DNA from 4 places in the Nonomuraea sp. NPDC049028 genome. Region 4 is predicted to be linked to each of the others. Evidence: riboswitches for the same ligand, from Rfam matches in the RefSeq annotation. Region 4 holds a riboswitch; each other region holds the start of a gene.
The links. A riboswitch is a leader RNA that binds a small molecule or an ion and turns the genes downstream of it on or off. The one in region 4 is predicted to bind cyclic di-AMP.
Positions count from the first base shown of each region.

Region 1 (4,070 bases), on a different contig from region 4:
CTGGGGACCTGCTGTTCAGCAAGGGCCTGGGACATATGGGCATGTACGCGGGCAACGGGAAGATGGTCCACGCGCCGCAGACCGGAGACGTGATCAAGGTCGTCGAGCTCGACGACTACTGGCGCAACCGCCTCCTCGGCGCAGTCCGCCCATAAAGCCGCCGCCGAGCCCCGCACGTCGAAATGGCGCTGGAAGTACTGGCAACGTGGAGCTATGTGCGTTGTCCACAAGGTTGCACACTGTGGCCCCGTATCAACGATCCCAAGTAGCATGAAAACAAATCGCGGCAGGAGGCCACAAGAAGATGCGGACGTTGGGCGACCTGGAGTCGGTGATCATGGACCGGATGTGGTCGTACCACCGCCCCGCCGCGGTGAGAGACGTGCTGAAGGATTTGCGACAGGATCGCGAGATCGCCTACACCACCGTGATGACCGTGATGGACAAGCTCTACAAAAAGGGCCTGCTGAAGCGCGAGCCGGTGGGTAAGGCGTACGTGTACAAGCCAGTCGGCACCAAGGAGTCCTACACCGCCGAGCTGATGCGCGAGACGCTGGCCAGCGGCGGTAACCAGGCGGCCACGCTGGTTCACTTCCTTGAGCGGCTGACCCCGGAGGAGGCTGCCGCGCTGGAATCCGCCCTTCAGGTGTTCCCGGCGCACACCCGTCGATCATGACGGTCGCCCTGGTCCTCGTCGTCTACGCCGTGGGTGCCGCCACGGTGTTGCCGCGACTGCTCGTCAAGGCCGCCTGGGCCGAGCGGGCCCCCCGATTGGCGATCTCCATGTGGCTGGCCGCGGACATCTCCGCGGTCCTCTCGGCGGTGATGGCCGCGCTGAGTGCCGCGATCCCCGGCGACGCGGTCGGGCACGGGTTGGCCAGGCTGTTCGAGGTGTGCAAGCAGTTTCTCGGCCACGGATCCGACGTCGACGTGGCCTCCGCCGGATTCCGGCTGGCCGTCCTGGTCAGCGGGTTCATCACCGCACGGACTGTGTTCTGCGTGATCAGGGTGCTGCTGACCTCACGGCGCGAGCGTGCCCGGCACTCGGAGATGCTGAGCCTGCTGGGCCGGCGTGACGGCGAGTTGGACGCGGTGGTCCTGGAGTACGACGAGCCGCTCGCGTACTGCCTGCCCGGCAGGGCGAACAAGGCCGTGATCACCACGGCGGCGCTCCACGCTCTGCCGCCCGAGCATGTGGCCGCGGTGCTGGCGCACGAGCGAGCCCATCTCCGGGGACGCCACCATCTTCTCCTTGCCCTGGCTGAAGGCCTGGCCAAGGCATTTCCTGCTCTCCCGCTGTTCGCAACGGCCAAAGCGGAGGTGGCCCGCCTGGTGGAGTTGCGGGCCGACGATGTGGCCGCGGGACAGCATCCGCGCCTGCACCTCGCCGCGGCTCTGGTCGGTCTGGCCACCGGGCGGGTGCCCGCGTTCGCGCTGGGCGCTGCAGGCGAGAACGCGTTGAGCAGGGTGCGCCGCATGCTCAATCCGGCCGCGCCGCTCCACCGCCGCGAGCGGCTGGTGGGCACGGTGGCCGTCACCTTGTTCCTCGCAGGACCGGCGGCTCTGGCGGTGTTTCCGGGGGTGAGCGCGCTGATCGCGCATCATTGCCACACGCTCTCGCTGCTCTGAGCTCAGGCGTACAGCAACTCCTGATCGATCACGAGGGCCGCGGTGACGCCCTGACCGGCGGCGATGATCACCTGGCCAGCCGGGGAACGGCATGGACGCCCGCCTGGCCATGTCGCCGGCCGCGAAGACTCCCTTCACCGAGCTCTGCCCGAACTCGTTGACCTCCACCAAGCCGTCCTCCAACATGGCGCAGCCCAGTTGCTTCGGCAGGTTGCTGCGCTGGCGGACACCCGACCCGCAGCGACTGGTAGCCGCCACCGAGGACGGCACGGTCTATGGGCCCAAGAACGGCGGGCCGGACTTCACCGTCGCCTTCCGCCCTGCGAGATCATGAACCGCTACGCCATGATCGAACGGTGACGGCCGGCATACCGCTGCTGCCTGCCTCTGGCAGAGCTTCGACGTCTCACCTGCCTGACCACGACGGCAACGCAGAGCACGCCCGCGAACACGACCCCAGACACCGCGATGCTCTCCGTGGAGGCCGTCGGCAGGACGACATCGGTCTCCTGCGCCTTCCCCGCCGCCTGCACGACCCCTTTCCGGACCAGAGGCGTCCGCGGGTTGCCGCCCGTCAGGACGAACGTCTCACCCTCCCCGAACTTCTCCTTGACCTTGCGGGGAAGGCCGTAGCCGACGACCTTGCTCTGGTCCCTGTCCTTGCGCTTGAGCCACACCTTGTCGACGTTGGCCTCGATCGTGGAGATCTGGTCTCCCTGTACCTTCTCGACGATGCCCGCATGGTCGATCCGCTCCACATCGCGTGACCCGCTCCAGTCGTAAAAGACGATGGCGCCGGGCTCCGGCTTGTCACTCCAGGCGTCCTGCTCCTTGAACCACTTGGCGTGGTCGACGGTGTAGGCGAAATCCCCCACGTACTTCTCGACGCCCGCCTGGTTGGCGGCCCAGGTAATGAACATGTCGCACCATGGGGCGGTCTTGAAGTAGGGGTCGCTGTTGTCCACGTTGGCGTAGTACCAGTTACCGAACTTGCTGTAGCCGTCGGTTTTCTCGCGATAGCCGAGATTTTTCTGGGCAGCGTCGAGCAGCCCGTCCACAATGGATGGCATAGGTCCGGGGTTTGACCCTTTCTCCTAATGGCCTACCGGGTTAGCTGACGGGTTCGGGCCAGGAGATGACGCCCTACCGCCGCATCCGTGGCGGATTCACCCCATGCGTGGATCGCTCCAGGCTCTGGTTCCCCGGTTCCCGCGGCGCGGGCCTCGGCACCAGCCGGCCGCCTCCACCGCGAAGGCAAGTCACCGGCAAGTACGAAGGACTGTAGTAGGTAGAAAGGGTGACTGGTTACCGAAATGAGATTTTTGGCATAAAAGATCTATCCAACGCAGACCGACCAATACCGTGCGCTACACGTTGTTATACGCAAGGCAAGCACCGCAGCGGGTCAACGCGTGATCACTCAATCACCCTCACCACGCCTGCGAGATTGCGCGTGTGGACGGGCACCAGTTTGACGACGTCCCCCGCCTGCGGGGCTTGGATCATCTTTCCGTCGCCCCAGTAGATCGCGGCATGGGAAATGTAGCCCGGGTTGGTGGGGTCCAGCCGCCAGAAGATCAGGTCACCCGATCGCATCTGGGAAAACGGGACCCGGGGTCCACTGGCGAACTGCTGATGCGTCACCCGCGGCAGCCGAATACCCGCCCTGCCAAAGGCCCACTGGATCAGGCCGGAACAGTCGAAGGCGTCAGGTCCCTCGGCGCCCCAGACATACGGGGCGCCCAGTTTGCTCTTCGCCGCCGCGCACGGTCGGCTTGGGCGTGTAGGCCCGGAAGGTCGATGGTTCCACCCCCACCGTTCCCACCCTCCTACCGCCGAGCGGTATCGCCGCCGCATCGACGATCTCCATGGAGCTCACACTTTTGCGTACTCGAACCCGCTCGATCATTTGTTCAGGCAGCGGACGATTCGCGACCACAAGCAGGTGTGGCTCCCGCAGACGGTCGAGGGCCGCCACAACAGGCGGTTCAGGCGCCGGCGAGCTTTGCCCGGCTTCCCGGGTCCAGCCCGAAGACGCCGGGGCGGCTTCGCCGGTCGCTCGTAGTCGACGAGGGCTAACATCCCCGCCATCAGCGTTGCAACCACGAGTCCGGCCACGAGGTACACCGCTCGGGGCAGCACGCTACTACGGTTCATAGTCACTGCGACATTATGCACAACCCGAACAGCGACACAGCGGCCCACGCTCAGGCACGGCACCACGCCGTGGTAAAGGTAAAGGATTAATGGCTGAACCCTAGGCCACACAGGGCCTTCGGGTCGGCTTCCAAAGGTTTCGCTTGCGCTGGCCATTTGGCTTGCATACCTTTACAGGCCCAAGGCCGCAGCGTTCCGATGGTGGCCTGTAATGCCGAGACCGCGTCTCGTCTGCACCGGCGTTGTGTGCAGATCGCAGCCGCGGCCGCCGAGTCCGCTTTCTC
Region 1 covers NZ_JBICTR010000002.1:152,401-156,470, reverse strand. Annotated here, with positions in the region: gene ACGFJ2_RS07050 (C40 family peptidase) at 1-155, shown strand, start outside; gene ACGFJ2_RS07045 (BlaI/MecI/CopY family transcriptional regulator) at 305-676, shown strand; gene ACGFJ2_RS07040 (M56 family metallopeptidase) at 673-1,629, shown strand; gene ACGFJ2_RS07035 (CHAP domain-containing protein) at 1,968-2,699, opposite strand; cyclic di-AMP (ydaO/yuaA leader) riboswitch at 2,714-2,868, opposite strand; gene ACGFJ2_RS07030 (C40 family peptidase) at 3,046-3,486, opposite strand; cyclic di-AMP (ydaO/yuaA leader) riboswitch at 4,043-4,070, shown strand, end outside.
Region 1: it holds a riboswitch for cyclic di-AMP, as region 4 does, so the genes downstream of both, ACGFJ2_RS07035 (CHAP domain-containing protein) here and ACGFJ2_RS11120 (coiled-coil domain-containing protein) in region 4, are expected to answer to the same signal.

Region 2 (4,070 bases), on a different contig from region 4:
GAAACTCGCCGACGGGCGTGAGATCCACTGGGACCCGAAGTGGGGCCAGGGCAAGCTCGTCCAGGAGATCTTCGAGGCCCTCGTCGAGCACACGCTCATCCAGCCGACGTTCGTCATGGACTACCCGCTGGAGACCTCCCCGCTGACCCGCCAGCACCGCGACAACCCGCTGCTGACCGAGAAGTGGGACCTCATCGGGTTCGGCACCGAGCTGGGCACCGCCTACTCCGAGCTCGTCGACCCGGTCGAGCAGCGCCGGCGCCTGGTGGAGCAGTCGCTGCTGGCCGCCGGGGGCGACCCGGAGGCCATGCAGCTGGACGAGGACTTCCTGCAGGCGCTGGAGTACGCCATGCCGCCCACGGGTGGCATGGGGGCCGGGATCGACCGGATGATCATGGCTTTCACCGGCAAGAGCATCCGGGAAACGATCTTGTTCCCACTGGTCAAGCCGACCCACTGACCCGGCTGCCGCCGAAGAGTGTCGGCCCGGCTCCCACGCCGGGCCGTACCGGCCGCTGTCGGGTTGACAGCGGCCCGATCTCCTGCGGCGAGTAGGAGAACGCGGGCGGCGGCGTTCGCCAGTCCCTTAACGCGGGGAGCGGGCATCTCCCGGCCGCCTGCGCCGAGTGGCTTCTCCCTCTGGCGCATGAACCGTTCATGGTCTTTGGCGGGCGCTGCTGACCCGGCGGCGCGGGGGTACAAAAGACTGCCCTAAGCAGCCACATTTCCGATATTTCGCATATTGAATGCGAAGAATATTCGCGTTTTACGGATTCGGCGCTCAGCAGGTTCGCGGCGCTCTTGGGGAGCGGGCTGGAGCCGTTGTAAGGGCGCCTGTGATCCCTCATCGGGCCCCGAAGTGTGCCGACATATGGCGAGTACTTCACATACAGCCGATCATGTCAATGGCGATGGTCAGAGGGCGGTATCCGCTGGCTTGACGACCTTTCCAGAATGCGTTTACCGTCTGCGAGACGAGCTGCAGCTCTGCTCGGACATAGACGTCTCGAGTTCTGCTGTTGGGGGGAGGGCTCCCGATGTATGTGCTCACTGAGAGCGTCGAGCTTAGCCACGCGGATCTGGCGTTGCTGGCGGAGCTTGCCAAGGGGGTCACGGTTGATCGGGTTGGCAGACGACTGGATATCAGTGGACGCACGGTACGCCGGAGACTTCGGGGTATCTGCGACCGCATCGGCGTCGCCACCGCGATCGAGGCCGTGGCCTGGGCCGCCCGCCGCCAGCTCATCTGACCGTTCGACCGGCCCAGCCGCCCGGGCCCCAGCTGTCAGAGTGCTTGTCGTGGTGTCCGGAGGTCAGTCGGCGATGCGTACGGCGCCCGCGAACGGGCGGCGGGCGATGGACGCGATGCGTACGACGTCGCCGGTCTGCGGCGCGTGGACCATCATGCCGCCGCCGATGTAGATGCCGACGTGGTGCAGGTCACCATAGAAGAAGACCAGGTCGCCGGCGCGCAGCTCCTCCTTGGAGATGTGCCGTCCGGCCGTCCACTGGTCGCCGGTGTAGTGCGGCAGTGAGATGCCCACCCGCTGGTAGGCCGCCATCACGAGGCCGGAGCAGTCGTACGAGGTCGGCCCCTCGGCGCCCCAGACGTACGGCTTGAGCTGCTGCGTGAGCGCCCACCTGGCGGCCGTGGCGGCCTTGCCGGCGCCGATGACCGGCAGGTCGACCCGCGTGGCCCGGGTGCCGGGACGGCCCGCCTCGCCGATCGCCCGCTTGAAGAGACTGCTCTCGACCTTGGCGACGAGCTTGGTGATCTTGTCGCGCTTGGTGCCGAGGCCCTCGACGATCTTCTCGACCTCGTCGATGCGCGTCTTGGCGCTGGCCCTTGCCTGCTCGGCGGCCTGCCTGGCCGTGGTCACCTGGTTGACCTCGAAGCCCTGCTGCTGCTCCAGCGCGTAAGTGGTGGCCGCCCGGTCGAGGAAGCTCTCGGGGTCGTCGGAGGTGCCGAATGCCAGCGCCTGGCCGAAGCCGCCGTTGATGTAGGCGTTCTGGGCCAGCAGCGCGGCCTTGGCGCGCTTCGCGGCCAGATCGGCCTCACTGGTGGACAGCGTCTTCTTGGCCGCCTCAGCCGACTTCTTGGCGGTCTTGAGCTTCTCCCGCTGGCCGTTGAACTCCTCGCTCAGCGTCTCGATCTGGGTGTGGAGCTCCTCGGCCTGCTTGGACAGGTCCTTCAGCGAGGGCTTGGGATCGGCGACGGCGGAGCCGACGGGTACGGCGAAGAGGAGGGTGGCGATGGTCGCCGCGATGACACCCAACCGGGTGGGGATCTTCCGGAGCTCAGAAGGGCGGGCCTGAGCGCCCGCCGGCTTCGTCTCGCGATCGCGGGTCTGCTTCACCAACCAGCTCCTCTCATCGGCGCCTACCGGGTTAGCTGACGGGTTCGGGCCGGAGCAGCCCTACCGAACGACTCGCTCGGATTCACCCCATGGGTGGTGGCGTCGGGATGAGGTCGCCACCGGCGGGTCCCCGGCTCCCCTTACGGGGATTGGGCGCGTCTCCACGCTGGCTCGCGTGGGTGACATCGTCGCTGGACACTAGTGCACTCCGGGTTCGTGCTCAACCAGAACTGCCAAGTCTGTAGAGGTTTCACAACCGAAGGGTCACGAGGTGATCTCGTGCTTGCCGGTGCAGGACAAACTTTATGTCCTTTTTGCACCAAGTTCGTCAAGGCATGGAAGCCTGAGGGCCAAGGGATCCCTCATCGTGCTCGATCAACCACGAGATGTCATGAGATGGGAGAGACGTCAGAGTTACGGGGAGGCCGTAATCGGATCTGTACGCTGGAGACCCATGGAGCAGGTCGCCGAAGTGACAGTCCCGGACACGGAAGTCGTCGTCCGGCGTGCTCGCACGCCGGATGTCAGGACGATCCGTCTCCTGGTCGACACCTACGCGGGCGCCGGGCCCCGGCTTCTGGAGAAGGCCACCGTCACTCTGTACGAGGACGTGCAGGAGTTCTGGATCGCCGAGCGCGGCGGCCAAGTGGTCGGCTGTGGCGCGCTGCACGTGCTTTGGGAGGATCTCGCGGAGATTCGCACGGTGGCCGTTGATCCGGAGTTCCGAGGCTTCGGAATCGGGCACCGGATCGTCTCTTCCTTGATCAAAACGGCCCGGGAACTCGGCCTGCGCCGGGTTTTCTGTCTGACTTTTGAGGTGGATTTTTTCGCGAGGCATGGATTCCGCCCCGTACAGGGCACTCCGGTCTCACCCGAGGTCTATGCGGAGCTGCTGGCCTCGTACGACGAGGGTGTCGCCGAGTTCCTCGACCTCGAACACGTCAAGCCCAACACCCTGGGGAACACCCGCATGCTTCTCCACCTGACATCGGGTGACGCGGACCTTGACTAATGGGAAAGGTGATTGTTGATACCTATGTCGATACGTTGGGCAGCACAGGCATGTGTCCTGACACGTGCCACATGCGCACTCGAAGCGAGGTGACACGGTGAGCACCGGACAGCCGCCGTATCCACAGGACGAATCCGGCGAGAACTCTGCGCCTGGCGGATCTGAATACGGACATCACAACACGGGCCGTCCCTATGGCGAGCCCGACCCGGATGCGACGGTCGTTGGCTACCGGGCGGACGACGCCTACGGTCAGCAACCCAACTATGGGCAGCAGCAGCCGGGCTACGGCCAACAGCCGCAGTACGGTCAGCAGCAGCCGGGCTACGGCCAGCAGCCGCAGCAACCGCAGTACGGACAACAGCCGCAGTACGGGCAGCAGCCCGGCTACGGTCAGCAACCGGACTACGGCCAGCAGCCCGGCTACGGTCAGCAACCCGGATACGGTCAGCAGCAGGCTTCGGGTCAGCAACCCGAGTACGGCCAGCCCAACTACGGTCAGCAGCCGCAATCGCAACCCGGTTACGGTCAGCAACCGCAATCCCAGCCTGGATACGGCCAGCAGCCCGGTTACGGGCAGCAGCAGCCGTCCCAGCCGGGCTACGGGCAGCAGCAGCCGTCGCAACCCGGCTACGGCCAGCAGCAGTACGGCCAGCAGCCACCGTCGGGCCAGCAGCCCGGCTATGGCCAGCAGCCCAATT
Region 2 covers NZ_JBICTR010000005.1:297,094-301,163, forward strand. Annotated here, with positions in the region: gene lysX (bifunctional lysylphosphatidylglycerol synthetase/lysine--tRNA ligase LysX) at 1-460, shown strand, start outside; gene ACGFJ2_RS20930 (LuxR C-terminal-related transcriptional regulator) at 1,038-1,250, shown strand; gene ACGFJ2_RS20935 (C40 family peptidase) at 1,314-2,357, opposite strand; cyclic di-AMP (ydaO/yuaA leader) riboswitch at 2,363-2,523, opposite strand; gene ACGFJ2_RS20940 (amino-acid N-acetyltransferase) at 2,812-3,369, shown strand; gene ACGFJ2_RS20945 (hypothetical protein) at 3,392-4,070, opposite strand, start outside.
Region 2: it holds a riboswitch for cyclic di-AMP, as region 4 does, so the genes downstream of both, ACGFJ2_RS20935 (C40 family peptidase) here and ACGFJ2_RS11120 (coiled-coil domain-containing protein) in region 4, are expected to answer to the same signal.

Region 3 (4,070 bases), 400 kb from region 4:
CGGAACTGGGCGGCGTCGATCTCTACACCTGGGTCGTCACGGCCTACCTGCTGACCTCGACCGTGACCGTGCCCCTCTATGGAAGGCTGTCGGACCAGCACGGCAGGAAGCCGCTGCTGCTGATCGGCATGTCCGTGTTCCTCCTGGGGTCGGCGCTATGCGGGGTGGCGCAGGACATGACGCAGCTCATCCTGTTCCGCGCGTTGCAGGGCTTGGGCGCGGGCGCGCTGCTGCCGCTGTCGATCGCCCTGGTGCTCGAACTGTTCCCGCCGGAGAAGGGCGGAGCCCGGGTGCAGGGCGCGATGGGCGGAGTGATGGCGCTCAGCTACCTCGCCGGGCCGTTCCTGGGCGGGCTCTTCACCGACCACGCGAGCTGGCGCTGGGCCTTTTATGTGAACGTGCCGATCGGCCTGGTGCTGATCGCGATCATCGTGCTGCGCCTGCCGCGCCGGCCGGGACATGGCGGCGGACGGCCCGACTACCTGGGCATCGGGGTCTTCACAGTTGGCATCAGCTCGCTGCTCATCGGCCTGACCGAGAAGGGGCTCGACGGCCACACCTGGACCAGCGTGCCGGTGATCGGGCCGATCGTGCTGGCTCTGGTGTCGCTCGTGGTGTTCGTGGTGGTGGAGATGCGGGCCGAGGCGCCCATCATGCCCATGCACCTGTTCCGGAACCGTACGTACACGCTGGTCAACGTGACCTCCTTCTTCACCGCCTTCTGCATGTTCGCCGGCGTGGTGTTCCTGCCGCGCTACTTCCAGGAGGCGCTCGGCGCCAGCGCCACCGAGTCGGGGCTGCGGATCTACCCGCTGACCCTGGCCATGGTGGTGGGCAGCATGGTCGTGGGCGCGCTGATCAGCCGGACGCGCGTCTACAAGCCGTGGCTGGTGGCGGCGCCGTTCCTGCTGGTCGTGGGCACGCTGTTGTGCGCCGGTCTGACGCTGGACACGCCGCCCTGGGTGCTCGTCGGGTGGATGGCGCTGATCGGCCTCGGCATGGGCCCGATGCTCTCCGGCCTGACCGTGGCCGTGTCGAACTCGGTGCCGCCCCAGTACATGGGTACGGCCTCGGCCAACCTGACGTTCTTCCGCCAGATCGGCGGCTCGGTCGCCCTGGCCCTGGCCGGCACCGCCTACACCTCCGTCATCGCCACCGAGGCGCCGCTGCACGGACTGGCCGCCGCGCACGCCTCGGCCGCGGCCCTGGTCATTCCCTCGCTGGGGGTCGCGGGCGCCCTCGTGGCGCTGGTCGCCCTGATCGCCATGCCCGGTGTGCGGATCGACCGGGAAACCCCACAGCCCAAGGTCGAGGCCAGTTTCGCGTCCTGAGCGCCGTCATGCGAAGCTGTCCTTGTCCCCAACACCAGGAGGTCCTCATGGCGGAAACACCGGAGCCGGAAGTCGACGAAACTCCCGAGGACGAGATGAAGCGCAAGTTCCGCGAGGCGCTGGAGCGCAAGCGTAACCAGCATGCTGACTCGAGCGCGGGTGGCAGGGGCAACGACCCTTCCAAGATTCACGGCGCTCACGGGCCCGCCGCCAGCAAGCGTTCTTTCAGGCGGAAGAGCGGCGGTTGACCTGAGCTTTTCTGGGGGTACGGCATGCCGTACCCCCCTTTTTTCTTGACCCTCTAGGTAGATCTTCGCCCGTTTCATGGGCTTATGTTTGCCTTTGTCCGGTTCGGTACCTATAGTTCATGGAGTTACCAGCCGGTGACTTTGGGGCTTCAACAGGGGAGTACCAACCGGCAGGCGCCGAATCCCGCTCGCGGGAACCGGGGAACCAACGTTCCTTAGGGGTGAATCCGACCTCGGTCGGTAGGGCATCTCCACGTCCGAACCCGTCAGCTAACCCGGTAGGCGAGATGGAGAGGACACCTACCGCATGCGTAACCCCCGCGTCGTGCCGCCAGCCCGCGTGTTGTCGTCCGCAGACTGACCGGCGCCTTCCCCCCGCTCTTCCACGCTCCGCGTAGCGACCGTTTGGCGTCTTGCCCGGCTACGCCCACCTTTCACGAGCGCGATCCCCTTTTCCCGTATAAAGGACTTCACTGCTTCATGTCTGTTCGCTCTGCTATGCTCACCGCCGCCCTCGTAGGCGCGATCTCCATCAGCGCAGGCACCGCCGCACACGCCGACACCGGCAACGACAAGAAGGTCCTGCTCAAGGGCAAGACCACCGCGTCCTACTTCTGGGACGACTCCTCCGGCCGCGCCGGGGACACCGGGCTGCCGGCCAGCGGCAAGCCCATGCAGAAGGGGCTCGCCGCCAGCCCGAGCTGGCCGCTCATGACCGAGGGTTACGTCGTCTACAAGGGCAAGAAGATGCCCTTCTTCGTCGGCGACCGCGGTCCGGGCGTGCCGTCCTCCAGCGGCGTCATGCTCGACCTCGACGCCAAGACTTTCGCCGCCCTGACCGGTGGCCGCTTCAACTCCAGCACGCTGGGCGTGGACGGCAACGGTGGCGCGGGCCACATCAAGATCGACTACGTCATCACCAAGTGGGGTAGCGGTCCGGGCAAGAAGAACTACCCGCAGCCCTTCTCGACCGGTGCGTACGCCGTCGTGGACCGCAACCCCGCCAAGCCCCCGAAGATCGTGGCCGAGGGCGACAAGCCCGCCGCGGTCAAGCCCGCTCCCGCCAAGGCCGTGCCGGTGGCCGCCAAGAAGGCCGACAAGGCTGAGGAGAAGATCGTCGAGTCGAACGCCATCGGTGGCGCCGCCGCGGCGGTCGCGCTGGCGATGTTCGGCGGTGGCGTGACGGTCGGCCGCGACCGGATCCGCAAGCTCGTCCGGCGCTGACAACCGTCAGGTCCGAAGACGGTCTTGCTGACGGCCGTCAGGTCCGGAGCCGACGGCCTTGATGGTCGTCGGTTTCGGAGCCGGCGGTCTTTGCGTCGCGGGAAACAGAATGTCATTCTGACCTCGTGACCACGCTTGCAGCCGCGAACGGCATCGAGATCGCGTACGAGACCTTCGGCTCACCCGGCGGACGTCCCCTGCTCCTCATCATGGGGCTCGGCGCCCAGCTCATCCACTGGGACGACGAGCTCTGCGAGCTCCTGGCGGAGCAGGGCCATCACGTTGTCAGATTCGACAACCGTGACTCCGGACTCTCCACACACCTGCACGACGAGGGCGTTCCCACACTGGGGACGTCCTCTTCGTATCTGCTGGACGACATGGCCGACGACGCGGCCGGGCTGATGGACGTCCTCGGCTGGCCCGCCGCCCACGTCGTGGGCGCCTCGATGGGCGGCATGATCGCCCAGACGCTCGCCATCCGGCACCCCGAACGGGTCCTGACCCTTACCTCGATCATGTCGACGCCCGGCCCGGACGTGGCCCCGCCCACGCCGGAGGCCAGCGCGGTGCTGCTCGCCGCGCCCCCGACCGATCGGGACGCCGTGCTCGCCCAGTCCTTGAGGACGTGGGCGGTGATCGGCTCGCCCGGCTTCGACATGGACCGGGAACGCATCCTCCGGCTGTCCGGCCAGGCGTACGACCGGTGCTTCGACCCGCCGGGCACGACCCGGCAGCTGGCCGCGATCATGGCCTCCGGCGACCGCACGGAGCAGCTCGGCACGCTGGGGATCCCCGCCCTGGTCATTCACGGCGAGGCCGACCGGCTCGTCCCGGTTGCCGCCGGCCACGCCACGGCGGCGGCGATTCCAGGCGCCACGCTGCTGACGTTCCCCGGCATGGGCCACGACCTGCCCCGGCCGCTCTGGCCGGACATCGTCGGCGCCATCACCAAGCTCACCACGAGCTGACGCACCAGGAATCAGGCCGGTCAGGGATCAGGCTGTTCAGGGACCAGGCTGTTCAGGGATCGGTGGAGGTCGGTGGCTCGTGTCCGCCGCGCCCGGACGCGAGCCACCGGATCTCTCAGACCTCCAGCTTCTCCTCGATCCCGCGGAGCTGGTGCCGGGCCAGGGCCAGGTTGGCCCGCGCCCGGTCCAGGGCGAGATAGAGGAAGAGCCCCTTGCCGCCGCGGCCGGTGATCGGCCGGATGATGTGGTACTGGCCGCCGAGCGTGATCAGGATGTCCTCGATGGAGTCCTTGAGC
Region 3 covers NZ_JBICTR010000003.1:418,735-422,804, reverse strand. Annotated here, with positions in the region: gene ACGFJ2_RS12840 (MDR family MFS transporter) at 1-1,331, shown strand, start outside; gene ACGFJ2_RS12835 (DUF5302 domain-containing protein) at 1,379-1,579, shown strand; cyclic di-AMP (ydaO/yuaA leader) riboswitch at 1,745-1,879, shown strand; gene ACGFJ2_RS12830 (hypothetical protein) at 2,060-2,803, shown strand; gene ACGFJ2_RS12825 (alpha/beta hydrolase) at 2,929-3,774, shown strand; gene ACGFJ2_RS12820 (hypothetical protein) at 3,890-4,070, opposite strand, start outside.
Region 3: it holds a riboswitch for cyclic di-AMP, as region 4 does, so the genes downstream of both, ACGFJ2_RS12830 (hypothetical protein) here and ACGFJ2_RS11120 (coiled-coil domain-containing protein) in region 4, are expected to answer to the same signal.

Region 4 (4,070 bases):
TGGCCGACCTCGTTCGCGAGCTCGGCGTCTCCGACATGACGGTCCGCCGCGACCTCGAGGTGCTCGCCGAGCGCGGGCTGCTGGAGAAGGTGCACGGCGGCGCGACCGCGCTGGGTCCCGGCTCGACCGAGGAGCCGGGCTTCACCGCCAAGTCCGCCCGCCAGCAGCAGGAGAAGGAGGCCATCGCGCGCCGCGCCGCCCAGTTCGTCCGGCCCGGCACCGCGGTCGCCCTGTCGGCCGGGACCACCACCTGGGCCCTGGCCCACCACCTCATCTCGGTGCCCGAGCTCACGGTCATCACCAATTCGATCCCGGTGGCCGACGTCTTCCACCGCAACCCGCGCGCCGACCGCACGGTCGTGCTGACCGGCGGCGTACGCACGCCGTCCGACGCCCTCGTCGGCCCGATCGCGGTGGCCGCGATCCGGCGGTTGCACGTGGACACGCTGTTCCTCGGCGTGCACGGGATGAGCGTGCGGGCCGGGTTCACCACGCCCAACCTGCTGGAGTCGGAGACCGACAGGGAGCTGGTGCACGCGGCGCACCGGCTGGTCATCCCGGCCGACCACACCAAGTGGAACACGGTCGGCATCAGCACGATCGCCGATCTGACCGAGGCAGACGCGGTCATCAGCGACTCGGGACTACCTGAGGAAGCACGCATGGAGCTGGGCGAACGCGCCGGCGAACTGATCATCGCGGAGGACTCGCAGTGAAACGCACCATCACCCACCTGGCCGACGGCCGAGAGCTGATCTACTTCGACCGGCGCGACGACGCCGACCGGAGCGCGATCGACCGGCGAGCGCTCGACCCCAGGCCGATGGCGTCGGAGCTGCGCTACGACCCGCTCACCGAGGAGTGGATCGCGATGGCGGGGCACCGCCAGACGCGTACGTTCCTGCCTCCGGCCAATGAGTGCCCGCTGTGCCCGTCGTCCGAGACGAGGGCTTCGGAGATCCCGGCGTACGACTATGACGTGGCGGTGTTCGAGAACCGCTTCCCCTCGTTTTCCGGAAATTTCGGGACTTACGGGGATGTCGGGGGGCTGAGTGAGGTCCGGCCGGGGGTGGGGCGGTGCGAGGTGGTGTGCTTCACCTCTGAGCATTCGTCGTCGTTCTCGCGGCTCTCCGACGAGCAGGTGGGCCTGGTCATGGAGGCGTGGGCCGACCGTACGGCCGAGCTGTCCGCGATCGAGGGCGTCGAGCAGGTGTTCTGCTTCGAGAACCGGGGCGAGGAGATCGGCATCACGCTGCCGCACCCGCACGGGCAGATCTACGCCTACCCGTACGTGACCCCGCGGACCAAACTCCAGCTCGGCGCGGCCGCCCGGCACCGGGGCGGCAACCTCTTCGCCGACGTGCTGGCGGCCGAGCGGGCCGCCGGGGTGCGCGTGGTGGCGGCCAACGAGCTGTGGACGGCCTTCGTGCCGGCCGCCGCCCGCTGGCCGTTCGAGGTGCATGTGTATCCGCACCGGCAGGTGCCGGACCTGGCCGCGCTGTCGGAGGAGGAACGCGCCGCCTTCGCCCCGCTTTACACCTCTGTGCTGCGAGCGCTCGACGGGTTGTTCGGCGTCGCCATGCCGTACATCTCAGCCTGGCACCAGGCGCCGGTGCGGCAGGATCGTGACCTGGCTTATCTGCACCTGGAGCTGTTCAGCATCAGACGGGCGCCCGGGAAGCTCAAGTATCTGGCGGGCTCGGAGTCGGCTATGGGCGCGTTCGTCAACGATGTCCTGCCGGAGGAAGCCGCACGCATGCTTAAATCACAGGTAGATCTCTAATTGGTTGCCGCTTGGAGTCGCATGACCTTGGTTTTACCACTAATATCCCTTTTCAGCGCCGACCGAAACGGTCGGTGCTGGCCTAATCCCGGGTGCGTGGCCCGGGAGCCGGGGACCCATCGCGTCTTGGGGTGAATCCACTCAGGTGGTAAGGCGGCATCTCCCTGCCCGAACCCGTCAGCTAACCCGGCCGGCATAGGGAGAGGAAACCCTTCGTGGCGGCTGCGTCCCCCTCGAGTCTCGCCATCGCTCTCATCACCACCGCTTCCATAGCCTTCGGCGCCTTCACGGCCACGCCCGCCGCTGCCGCCCCCAAGCCCAGCGAGGCCCAGCTCCGCGCGGAGCTGAAGCAGCTGGACAAGAAGGTCGACAAGCTCATCGAGACCTACAACCTCAAGCGCGTCGAACTCGCCAAGGCCAAACAGGATTCGGAAACGACCAAGAAACGGCTGGCCACGGCGGAGGCCCAGCTCATCACCGCCCAGAAACGCGTCACTGAACTCGCGCGCCTGCAGTACCAGAACGGCACCGGCGCGCTGCCGAACCTCACCCTCCCGACCGATGCCTCCAGCGCGGCGTTGCTGGACCACCTCGCGGCCGAGCAACAGGCGGTCGTGCAGGGCGTGGCCACCGCTCGGGACGAGAAGAAGGCGGCCGCGGACCAGGCGGCCGCCCTCGAGGCGAAGATCCGCGAGGACGCCGCCAATGTCGCCAAGCAACGCGACGACGCGCAGGGCGTCATCAAGGACATCCAGAAGAAGCTGAAAGGCCTCATCCCGTTCGGCCCCGGCCGCCGCTCGGACGGCAGCTGGGCGCCCGAACTGCCCTCAGGCACCGACAACATCACCGCCCGGATGCGGGTGATCCGCGGGCTGATCCAGAAGGACTTCGCGCTGCCGTACGAGGTGGGCTGCTTCCGCTCGGGCGGCGGCGGCGAGCACCCGCTGGGGCGCGCGTGCGACTTCATGATGAGCACCGGCGGCAGCATGCCCAGCGCGGCCAACCAGGCACTCGGCGACCGCGTGGCGGCCTGGGCGCTGGAGAACAAGGACAAGCTCGGGGTCAAGTACGTGATCTGGAAGCAGCGCATCAACCAGGGCTCGGGGTGGAGCTCGATGTCCGATCGCGGCAGCATCACCCAGAACCACTTCGACCACGTGCACATCTCGATGTTCTAGGGTGCCCGGGCACCTTCTCGCATCTGGTGTGAGGGGGTGTTCGGGGTGACGTAGGTCGCGGCGTACCTGGTGCTCACCGGACGCTGAAGGGGCGTCCGGTCGTGACACCATGGCGCCATGGCTCGATGGATACGCCTCTATCATCCTGCGGAAGACACCTGGTTCTACTACGAACTTGATGACCAGGAATGGGCCGTCCGACAGATCGATCTTCAAGGCCCTGACCAGCGCCCCACCGCAGCGGCAGCCCTCGACGAAGTGTTCCGGCTTCGCGATCAGCACGGGTTGGCCGAGCTTCAGGCCTACGAGCATCGTTTCGGCGTTCTCGCCGAAGGCAGCCTCGAAGGCTGGCAGGACGCCGATCAAGCCGCCGAGATCACCCGCCAGGAGTTCGAGGCGATCTGGATCCAGGCCAGACAGCACCTCGCCCGGCCCGGGCTGAACGAGCCCACGGCGACGAACTCCGCCGCACTCGCACACGCACTGAATGACCCCGCCGGGCCACCGTTACGCCCGACATCGGCAAGTCCCTGCACGTCGCCGAACTCTCCGGCCCCGGCTCGGCGCACGAGCCCGCCGGCCGGGACCTGCTGATCCGCTACGGGTTCGATGACGCCCGCGCTCGCTTCGCGGCCACTCACGCGTCCTGGGCAGACACCGACATCACCCTCGAAGACCTGCTGGTGAGCCTCGCCGACAAGATCTGGAAGAACAAGCGCGTCCCGGACCTCGAAGACCTCATCGTGACCCACCTGGCCCAGGCGACCGGCCGGCAGCCGTGGGAGGAATACGCCGCCCTCGACGAACTCCTCACCCACATCGGCGACACCGCTGACCATAGGCTGACCTTCCAGGCCGCTTACCCGATCCACAGCTGAGACTGAGTCACGCTCGGCTTTCGGCCGACCTAAGAATTCCCACGCTCTGAATAAGACCCTCCGCCAGCGGCGGCTCTTCCCCTATGGCCGCCGAACCGTCGGTCGCAGGAGCAGGTCAGTCAGTGGGTGCCTGGTCTGGGGATGTGGACGCCGGCGGCGCGGAGCTTGGTCTCGACGAGCGCGATCCCCTGGGCCGTGGCCGATCCCTGCTCTTCGCCGTAGTGGGCGATC
Region 4 covers NZ_JBICTR010000003.1:21,086-25,155, forward strand. Annotated here, with positions in the region: gene ACGFJ2_RS11110 (DeoR/GlpR family DNA-binding transcription regulator) at 1-716, shown strand, start outside; gene galT (galactose-1-phosphate uridylyltransferase) at 713-1,783, shown strand; cyclic di-AMP (ydaO/yuaA leader) riboswitch at 1,853-1,993, shown strand; gene ACGFJ2_RS11120 (coiled-coil domain-containing protein) at 1,999-2,961, shown strand; gene ACGFJ2_RS11125 (hypothetical protein) at 3,079-3,555, shown strand; gene ACGFJ2_RS11130 (hypothetical protein) at 3,645-3,839, shown strand; gene ACGFJ2_RS11135 (MerR family DNA-binding transcriptional regulator) at 3,959-4,070, opposite strand, start outside.